3 regions of the Streptomyces sp. NPDC058663 genome follow, and region 2 is predicted to be linked to each of the others. Evidence: riboswitches for the same ligand, from Rfam matches in the RefSeq annotation. Region 2 holds a riboswitch; each other region holds the start of a gene.

Region 1 (3,267 bases), on a different contig from region 2:
TGACCGGCTGGACGTACTGGCTCTTCTGGGTCGTCACCGGCATCACCGAGGTCACCGCCGCCTCCAAGTACATGCAGTACTGGACGAAGGACGCGACAGGCTGGCTCGATCAGCCGCAGTGGGTCTTCGCGCTGATCTTCACCGTCGTCCTCTTCTGCGCCAACCTCATCTCCGTGAAGCTCTTCGGTGAGCTGGAGTTCTGGTTCTCGATGGTCAAGGTCACCGCCATCATCGGCATGATCCTGATCTGCGTCGGCGTCCTGACGATCGGCTTCTCGGACGCAGGTGACACCGCGTCCGTCTCGCTCCTGTGGTCCGAGGGCGGCTTCTTCCCCAAGGGCATCGGCTCCACCCTCATGACCCTTCAGATGGTCATGTTCGCCTTCCTCGCCGTCGAGCTGGTCGGTGTGACCGCCGGTGAATCGAAGGACCCGAAGACCGTCCTGCCGAAGGCCATCAACACGGTGCCGTGGCGCATCGCCGTCTTCTACGTCGGCGCGCTGATCATGATCCTGTCGGTCGTGCCGTGGACGCACTTCCAGCCGGGCGTCTCCCCCTTCGTCGCCGCCTTCGAGAAGATGGGCCTCGGCGTCGGCGCAGCCATCGTCAACTTCGTCGTCCTCACCGCCGCCCTCTCCTCCTGCAACTCCGGCATGTACTCCACGGGCCGCATGCTGCGCGACCTGGCGCTGAACGGGCAGGCCCCGAAGCTCTTCACCAAGCTGACCGCCGGTGGACTGCCGCTGGCCGGCACCTCCTTCTCGGCGGCGCTGATGCTGGTCGGCGTGTGGATCAACTACCAGTGGCCGGGCGAGGCGTTCAACTACGTCGTCTCCTTCGCCACCATCTCCGGCATGTGGGCCTGGATCATGATCCTCGTCTCGCAGATCCGCTACCGGAAGCTCTCCGACCGCGGCGTCCTGCCGAAGTCCAGCTTCCGCGCCCCCGGAGCCCCGTACACCAGCTGGTTCGCGCTGCTCTTCATCGGCATGGTCATCGTCCTGATGGGCATCGACAAGGACGCCAGGATCTCCCTGTACTGCGCACCGGTGTGGGCGCTGCTGCTCGGCGTCTCCTACCTGGTCATGAAGAACAAGCCCGGCCAGGGCGGCGTCACGCGCTCCGAGACCGACGACGACAACACCGCGGCCATGCACACCTTCGACAACCTCGACTGACCTCCCGGGTCCGCGCGCCGGACGCCGCGGGAGTCCTTGCGGCCCGCGCCGACCGACGCCCGTCTCACCATCCGGTCCCGCCCGTACCACTCCTCGGTACGGGCGGGACCGTTTGCATATCCTGGGCCCCATGCTGACCCTTTCCCAGGCCCTGTACGACCAGATCGTCGCCCACGCGCGCGCCGACCACCCCGACGAGGCCTGCGGCATGGTCGCGGGCCCCGAGGGCACCGGCCGGCCCGAGCGCTTCATCCCCATGCTCAACGCCGCCCGCTCGCCGACCTTCTACGAGTTCGACTCGGGCGACCTCCTCAAGCTCTACCGCGAGATGGACGACCGCGACGAGGAGCCGGTCATCGTCTACCACTCCCACACCGCCACCGAGGCCTACCCCTCCCGCACGGACGTCACCTACGCCAACGAACCCGGCGCGCACTACGTCCTGGTCTCCACCGCGGACACCGAAGGACTGGGCGACTTCCAGTTCCGCTCGTACCGGATCGTCGACGCCGTGATCACGGAGGAAGAGGTCCAGGTGGTGGGGTAGGCCCCGGCCTCTGCCCGGACCGCCGGGTGAGACACTGTGCGCGACGTGGGCGGCAGCCCCCAGGAAGCCGGTGCGAATCCGGCACGGTCCCGCCACTGTGACCGGCCCGCCCCGCGGGCCGGAAGCCAGGAACTGGCCTGCCGCCTCCCATCCGTACAGGGGACGTGGAAATCCCCCGAGGAGGCACTCGCATGTCCTGGCGCACCCGCGCGGCCCTCATGGCCGCCGTCCTGCTCCCGCTCACCGCCTGCACCACAAGCAACGCCCCCACCGCCGGCAAGGCCCCGGCCGCCCCCGGCTTCCCGTACACCGTCGAGAACTGCGGGGTGAAGACCACCTTCACCAAGCCCCCCGCCCGCGCGCTGGCGATGAACCAGCACGCCACCGAGGTCCTCCTCGAACTCGGCCTCGCGAAGTCGGTCACCGGCACCGCCTACCTCGACGACAAGGTGCTGGAGAAGTACGCCGCCGACTACGCCGAGCTCCCCGTCGTCGCCAAGGAGTACCCCTCCCAGGAGAAGCTCCTCGCAGCCAACCCCGACTTCGTGTACGGCGGTTACGCCTCCGCCTTCGACCCCAAGCAGGGCCGCAGCCGCGAACAGCTGAAGAAGTCCGGCATCGAGTCCCGCCTCAACATCGAGTACTGCACGTCGGGCAGGTCCGCCGTCGACGACATCTACCGCGAAGTCGCCGAGACCGGGCGGACGTTCGGCGTGGCCGACCGCGCCGACGCCTGGGTCGCCGAAGCGAAGAAGACCATCACCCGCACCGAAACCCGCCTCAACGGCGTCCCGCCCGTCAAGGTCTTCGCGTACGACAGCGGCGACAAGTCCGCCCAGACCGCCGGCGGCAAGGGCATAGCCAACGAGATGATCACCCGCGCCGGCGGGACGAACATCATGGCCGACCTCCCCAAGGCCTTCGCCGACACCTCCTGGGAACAGATCGTCACCCGCAAGCCCGACGTGATCCTGATCATCGACTACGGGTCGACGACCGTCGCACAGAAGAAGAAGCGCCTCCTCGACGACCCGGCCCTCGCGGACGTCCCGGCGATCAGGAACAAGAAGTTCGCCGTCATGCCGCTCTCCGAGCTGGTGGTCGGCGTCCGCGCCCCCGCCGCCATCGAACGCCTCGCCCTCCAGCTCCACCCCGAGCTCAAGAAGTAACCGGCCGTGAGCTGCCGGACCCCGCCCGCCCGCGGGCCGCTCCGCTACACCCTCGCCCTGACCGTCCTCGCCGCCGCACTCGCGGCGGCGATGGTCGCCGGACTCGCCCTGGGACAGGTACGGATCCCGGCCGGACAGGTCCTCGACATCGTCACGGGCGGCGCCGGACCGAGCCCCTTCCGGACCATCGTCCTGGACGTGCGGATGCCGCGCGTCCTGCTCGCGGCGGTCGTCGGAGCGGGTCTCGCCGTCGTCGGCACGGTGCTCCAGGCCCTCGTGCGCAACCCGCTCGCCGACCCCTACCTCCTCGGCATCTCCTCCGGAGCCTCGGCCGGGGTCGTCCTGGTGATCGTCTTCGGTATCGGCAGCGGCC
Region 2 (3,267 bases):
AGGGCGGCTCCGGCACGGCCGACGGCAACGTCACCGTCGTCCACCACCGGGTCCACCCCACCGCCCCCGTCCGCGCGGGCGGCGGCGGCACCGCCCTGGCCGCCCAGAGCGACGGCCCCGGCACCCCGCACACCCTGATCGGCCTCGGCCTCGCGGGCATCGCCGCGATCGCCATCGCCGGACGGTCGGTACGGCGCCGCCGCAACGGCACGCCCGCCGACTGACCCACCCGACACACTCGCCGACGGCGGAGAGGAGAGGACCGGACATGAGCGATGACCACGCGTCCGGCAAGGGCCGGATGCTCACCGGCGTCGCCTGGGCGGTGCTGCTCCTCGGACTGTGGCTGTGGGGCCGCGACCTCACCGACGGGCCGGGCGGTATATCCGCCCCGACCACCGGTGACGTGGCCGCGGTGGGACGCCCACTGCTGCAGGTCGAACTGCCCGAGGCGCACGACCCGGTGCCCGGGGTGAAGCCGATGGGGGTCCACATACCCTCGCTCGGCATCACCGCACCCGTCATCACCCGCGGACTCGACACCACCGGCGCCGTCGACCCGCCCCCGTACGAGCGGCCCGGCGCGGTCGGCTGGTTCCGGGACGGCACCCGCCCCGGTGCGAGCGGCGTCGCCCTCCTCGTCGGACACGTCGACACGAAGAGCAAACCGGCCGTGTTCTACGGCCTCAGCTCCGCCCGCCCCGGTGAGAAGGTCAAAATAACCGGAGCGGACGGCTCCGTCACCGAGTTCACCATCGACGACGTCCAGGTCTTCAGCCGGGAGAAGTTCGACGCGAAGAGGGTGTACGGAGCGCGCGAGGACGGCCGGGCCGAACTCCGCCTGATCACCTGCGGCGGCACCTACGACCACGCCGCCCGCGCCTACACGGCCAACGTGGTCGTCTCCGCCTACTTGACCGGCGCCACCGGTGCCCCCGCCGTGGCCGCCGGTGCCTGAGCACGCGCGGGCACCCCGGCACGCGCCGCGGCCCGCAGCCCCAGGCCGCCGAACACCGCCGCGAAGACCACCCACAGCAGCAGCTGCGAGCCCAGCGACAGGACCCTGAAGTCCCACAGCAGCGTCGCCGGCACGGGAACCTCGTCCGGGTTGCCCGGCAGCAGGAACAGCACCGCGAGGGTGGCCGCCCCGGTCAGGAACACCGCACCGTGCCGCACCGGCTCCGGCCTGCCCGCCAGCCGTACGTACAGCTGCCAGGCCAGCACCATGCCGAGGACGCCGATCACGACGGCCGCCAGCCACAGCTGCTGGCGCTCCCCGACGGTGGCGGCGTCACCGACGCCGGGCGGGGCCGCCGGATAGCGCAGCCCCGGCAGCAGCGCCACCGCGACGAACGCCGCCCCGCAGCACGCCAGGGCCCGCGGCCAGGCCCGTACGAGATACCCGGTGCGGCGGTGGATCAGCGCGTAGGCGACCGCGAACAGCGCGCCCAGCGCCAGTCCCGCGACGAGCGCCGTGACGACCAGGCCGAAGTGCTGCTGGCCGCGCGTGAACAGCTCCTCGTGGTGCGCGACGGCGGCACCCGCCGCCTGGTGCGCGTGCTCGGCGGCCTCCTCCTTGGCGGATCTGGCCTCTTCCAGGACGATCGCCCTGTCCATCACCGGTTCGGCGAGCAGGAGCGAGAACAGGCCCGTGACCAGGCCTGCGGCCCCGCCCGCCGCGAGAGAGCGGCCGAGCAGGGTGAGTGTGGGGTTGCTCATGGTGCGGACGGCCCCGATCAGTGGCAGGGGGCACCGAAGAGGTGCCGGCCGTCGTGCGAGAACTCGTGCAGATAACTGCCGGTCACGGAGATGATGTGGCCGTTGTCCATGAACACGGCGTACAGCGCGATCAGCGCGACGATCACCGCGGTGAGCAGGATCAGCAGATCCCGGGTGCGGGTGGTCGCGGACGCGAGGTCGCCGGTCTGGGCGGACTGCTGGGCAGACGCGGACATAGCGGTGGGCCTCCTTCTGGGGTTTCCACGCCCCATGGCAGGAGGACGACGGGTCAGTTCCTGACTTCCACACCGTGGCAGGTGTGGTCACAGTGGCGGGACCGCCCCGGAATCGCACCGGAGTTCCTGTTCACCGTCGCCTCGTTGTGTGGAGTTGTCCTCCGGAGAGTCCCAGCCTGGCAGTGCACTGTCAATGGGGGGACGGGGGGGCGGGTACCTGGCCCGGCCGGCCGCTCGCTCCCCCCGGAGCCGCCGACCGGGCTGGTCCTCGACCGCACGCGCACGGACTGCGGGAGAAGCCCGGCGTCTGTGCGGGAGGTTCTGGGGAGTGCCAACTCGGCTCTGCGGGCCGGGGGCTGGGGCCTCACGGACACTGTAAGGCGGCCAAGCCCCTTTCTCCAGAGGGTATTTGACCCAAAGTTACCGCGAGGTCGCGGGGCGTGTTCCGGGCTCCGCGCCCCGTGGCGGCCGCGCGGCGCGGGCCCCCGCCCCCGCCGGTCCCGGGGACCGGCCCCCGGGGCCGGGTCCGGTCCCGGGAGCCCGCTCCTGGCCTGCCGCCCCTGTACCCCCTGGGGCGCCGTTGTCAAACGAGCAGGTTGAACGGGGTGCCCACCCGGGCGGGCGAGGGGAGAGCACCGGCCGGGTACCTGCGGAGGTATGTCAGGATTGGATTCGACCGGCCTTGGCCGGGAAGGGGCGGCTGGGGGGCTGCCTCGGGAACATCTTTCATCTACGAGGCGGTCAGTCACCTCTGCAACGTCCGGCCACCGCCAGACGTTCAGTACCAGACGGTCAGTCTTCGCCAGACGCCCAAGGGGGAGTCGATGTACGGCAGTTACAGCGGACGTGTGCGCGCACTGGGAGCGGTGGCGGCGGGGGCCGCCCTGCTCCTCACGGGCTGCACCTCGGACGGCGGCGGGGACAGTGCCGCCGGGGGCACGGGCGGCAATGCGCCGGTGACCCAGCTGCCCAAGGGGGACGACCCGTACTGGGTCAATCCGGACGCGAAGGCGGCCAAGGCGCTCGCGGAGGAGAGCGACCCGGCCAACAAGGCCCTGATCAAGAAGATCGCTCAGCAGCCGGCCGGCGAGTGGCTGATCCCGGAGAACGCCAAGGAGCAGGCCAAGGGCTTCACCGAGGCCGCCGCCAAGGCGGACCGGGAGGCGATCCTGGTCGTCTACAACATCCCGCACCGCGACTGCGGCAACTTCTCCGGCGGCGGCGCCGCCGACGGCAACGCCTACCGCGCCTTCATCAAGGAGGTCGCCGAGGGCATCGGCGACCGCCCCGCCACGGTGATCCTGGAGCCCGA
Region 3 (3,267 bases), on a different contig from region 2:
CGTCAACGACCTCACCGAGCCCGCCGCCCTCGCGCGGCTGCTCGCCTTCGACTCGACGTCGGGCCGGCTCGGCCGTCCGGTGAGCGTCGAAGGGAACACCCTCGTCGTCGACGGCCGTCGCCTCACCGTCCTCGCCGAGCGCGAGCCGAAGCAGCTGCCGTGGGCCGAGCTCGGTGTCGACATCGTGCTGGAGGCGACCGGCCGTTTCACCTCGGCCGCGGCCGCCCGCGCCCACCTCGACGCGGGTGCGAAGAAGGTGCTGGTCAGCGCGCCGGCGACGGACGCCGATGTCACGCTCGCGTACGGCGTCAACACCGACGCGTACGACCCGAACGCGCACACCATCGTCTCCAACGCCTCGTGCACGACCAACGCGCTCGCCCCGCTGGCCAAGGTGCTCGACGACCTCGCCGGCATCGAGCACGGCTTCATGACGACGGTGCACGCCTACACGCAGGAGCAGAACCTGCAGGACGGCCCGCACCGCGACCCCCGCAGGGCCCGCGCGGCCGGCGTGAACATCGTGCCGACGACGACGGGTGCCGCCAAGGCGATCGGTCTCGTGCTGCCGAATCTGGACGGCAAGCTGTCGGGCGACTCGATCCGCGTACCCGTGCCGGTGGGATCGATCGTCGAGCTCAATACGACGGTCGCCCGTGACGTGACGCGCGAGGACGTGCTGGCGGCGTACCGCGCCGCCGCGCAGGGGCCGCTGGCCGGCGTACTGGAGTACTCGGAGGACCCGCTCGTGTCGTCCGACATCACCGGCAACCCCGCCTCGTCGATCTTCGACTCGGCCCTCACCCGCGTCGAGGGCCGACACATCAAGGTGGTCGCCTGGTACGACAACGAGTGGGGCTTCTCGAACCGGGTGATCGACACCCTCGAACTCCTCGCCGCCGGCTGACCCGGCACCCGGGTGGCCCACGCGGCGTGGCTCATTTCCGCACCCGGAGAGCGAACTCCCGTGACGGTGGAGGTCATTGCGCCTAGGGTGGTGGGTGCAGCTGGTTCGCCCTGCCCGCCAGGCAGACGCGTCGCAAGAGGGAACCCGGTGGGAATCCGGGACTGCCCCGCAGCGGTGAGTGGGAACGACCGCCGTCATACGCACTGGATCCGGACGGATCTGGGAAGCGACGGCCAGTAGGTGTCCGCCGGACGACGTCCGGTGGGTGGGCCCACGAGTCCGAAGACCTGCCCGCTGCCCGTACGCGACCGTTCGTGTACGGATGTCCCGGTGACCTCGTGGGCGGGTCGGCGTACGCATCAGGTGGAGGACCGCGCGTTGTCGCGCGCGGGTCCGGTCCGCCCGGTTCCGTCATCCCTTCGCGTCCGTGATCCGTCTCCGGGATCTCAGGAGTCATCTCGCGAAGGAGATTTCCGTGACAGCGAAGTCCGCAGCCGCGGCGGTACGTTCCACCGCGTACGGCTACCCCCGGCAGGGCCCGAACCGCGAGCTGAAGAAGGCGGTCGAGGGCTACTGGAAGGGCGCGGTCGCCGCCGAGGCCCTGGAGGAGACCGCCAGGGGCCTGCGCCGGGCGAACTGGCAGCAGTTGGCCGACGCGGGCATCGACGAGGTGCCCACCGGTGACTTCTCGTACTACGACCATGTCCTGGACACCAGTGTCATGGTCGGCGCTGTCCCCGACCGCCACCGCGAGGCCTTCGCTGACGGGACCCTCCCGGGCGCACCGTCCGGTCCGGACAGTGCGGGCCATCCGGACAGTGCGGGCCACCTGGACGGCTACTTCGCCATGGCACGCGGCAACCAGGACGTGGCGCCGCTGGAGATGACCAAGTGGTTCGACACCAACTACCACTATCTCGTGCCGGAGCTGGGCCCCGGCACCGTCTTCACGGCGAACTCGGCCAAGCAGGTCGCCGAGCTGAAGGAGGCGCTGGCGCTCGGGCACACCGCCCGTCCGGTGCTGGTCGGCCCGGTCACCTACCTGCTCCTCGCGAAGCCCGCCCCCGGTGTCGCCGCCGGCTTCGAGCCGTTGACGCTCCTGGACCGGCTGCTGCCCGTGTACGCGGAGGTCCTGGCCGACCTGCGGGCGGCCGGCGCCGAGTGGGTGCAGCTGGACGAGCCCGCCCTGGTCCAGGACCGCACCCCGGCCGAGCTGAACGCCACCGCCCGCGCCTACCGGGACCTGGGCGCCCTCACCGACCGGCCGCAACTCCTCGTCGCCTCCTACTTCGGCCGCCTCGGCGACGCACTCCCGGTCCTGGCCAAGGCCCCGGTGGAGGGTCTGGCACTGGACTTCACCGGCGCCGCCGCCACCCAGCTCGACGCGCTGGCCGCCGTCGGCGGGCTGCCCGGCAAGCGGCTGGTCGCGGGCGTCGTCAACGGCCGCAACGTCTGGATCAACGACCTGGAGAAGTCCCTGGCCACCCTCGGCACCCTGCTCGGCCTCGCCGGGCGGGTCGACGTGGCCGCCTCCTGCTCGCTCCTGCACGTACCGCTGGACGCCGCCGCCGAGCGCGACGTGGACCCGCAGATCCTGCGCTGGCTGGCCTTCGCCCGCCAGAAGAGCACCGAGATCGTCACCCTGGCCAAGGGCCTGCGCCGAGGCACCGCGGCGATCAGCGGCGAACTCGCCGCCAACCGGGCCGACCTGGCTTCCCGCGCCCGCTCCCCCCTGACCCACGATCCGGCAGTGCGCCACCGCGTAGCCGCCGTCACCGACGCCGACGCCCGCCGCTCGGCGCCGTACGAGGAGCGGGCCGCCGCCCAGCGCACCTCGCTCGGCCTGCCGCTGCTGCCGACGACCACGATCGGTTCGTTCCCGCAGACACCGGAACTGCGGACAGCCCGCGCCGACCTGCGCGCCGGACGCATCGACACCGCCGGCTACGAGGACCGCATCCGCACGGAGATCCGCGAGGTGCTGGCCTTCCAGGAGAAGGCGGGCATCGACGTCCTCGTGCACGGCGAGCCCGAACGCAACGACATGGTCCAGTACTTCGCCGAGCAGCTGACGGGGTACCTCGCCACCCAGCACGGCTGGGTCCAGTCGTACGGCACCCGCTACGTCAGGCCGCCGGTCCTCGCAGGCGACATCTCGCGCCCCCAGCCGATGACGGTGCGCTGGACCACTTACGCCAACTTCCTCACCGACCGCCCGGTCAAGGGCATGCTGACCGGTCCCGTGACGATGCTCGCCTGGTCGTTCGTACGGGACGACCAGCCGCTCGGCGACACCGCCCGGCAGGTCGCCCTCGCCCTGCGCGACGAGGTGAACGACCTGGAGGCGGCCGGGACCCGCG

The links. A riboswitch is a leader RNA that binds a small molecule or an ion and turns the genes downstream of it on or off. The one in region 2 is predicted to bind cobalamin.
Region 1: it holds a riboswitch for cobalamin, as region 2 does, so the genes downstream of both, ACFWVV_RS29680 (ABC transporter substrate-binding protein) here and ACFWVV_RS24335 (CbtB-domain containing protein) in region 2, are expected to answer to the same signal.
Region 3: it holds a riboswitch for cobalamin, as region 2 does, so the genes downstream of both, metE (5-methyltetrahydropteroyltriglutamate--homocysteine S-methyltransferase) here and ACFWVV_RS24335 (CbtB-domain containing protein) in region 2, are expected to answer to the same signal.

The regions. Positions count from the first base shown of each region.
Region 1 is NZ_JBHXRV010000048.1:60,339-63,605, reverse strand. It holds gene ACFWVV_RS29690 (amino acid permease) at 1-1,178, shown strand, start outside; gene ACFWVV_RS29685 (Mov34/MPN/PAD-1 family protein) at 1,309-1,725, shown strand; cobalamin riboswitch at 1,756-1,881, shown strand; gene ACFWVV_RS29680 (ABC transporter substrate-binding protein) at 1,917-2,894, shown strand; gene ACFWVV_RS29675 (FecCD family ABC transporter permease) at 2,901-3,267, shown strand, end outside.
Region 2 is NZ_JBHXRV010000034.1:91,202-94,468, reverse strand. It holds gene ACFWVV_RS24350 (hypothetical protein) at 1-224, shown strand, start outside; gene ACFWVV_RS24345 (class F sortase) at 269-958, shown strand; gene ACFWVV_RS24340 (CbtA family protein) at 910-1,719, opposite strand; gene ACFWVV_RS24335 (CbtB-domain containing protein) at 1,737-1,955, opposite strand; cobalamin riboswitch at 1,989-2,115, opposite strand; gene ACFWVV_RS24330 (glycoside hydrolase family 6 protein) at 2,780-3,267, shown strand, end outside.
Region 3 is NZ_JBHXRV010000010.1:169,841-173,107, reverse strand. It holds gene gap (type I glyceraldehyde-3-phosphate dehydrogenase) at 1-907, shown strand, start outside; cobalamin riboswitch at 992-1,217, shown strand; gene metE (5-methyltetrahydropteroyltriglutamate--homocysteine S-methyltransferase) at 1,383-3,267, shown strand, end outside.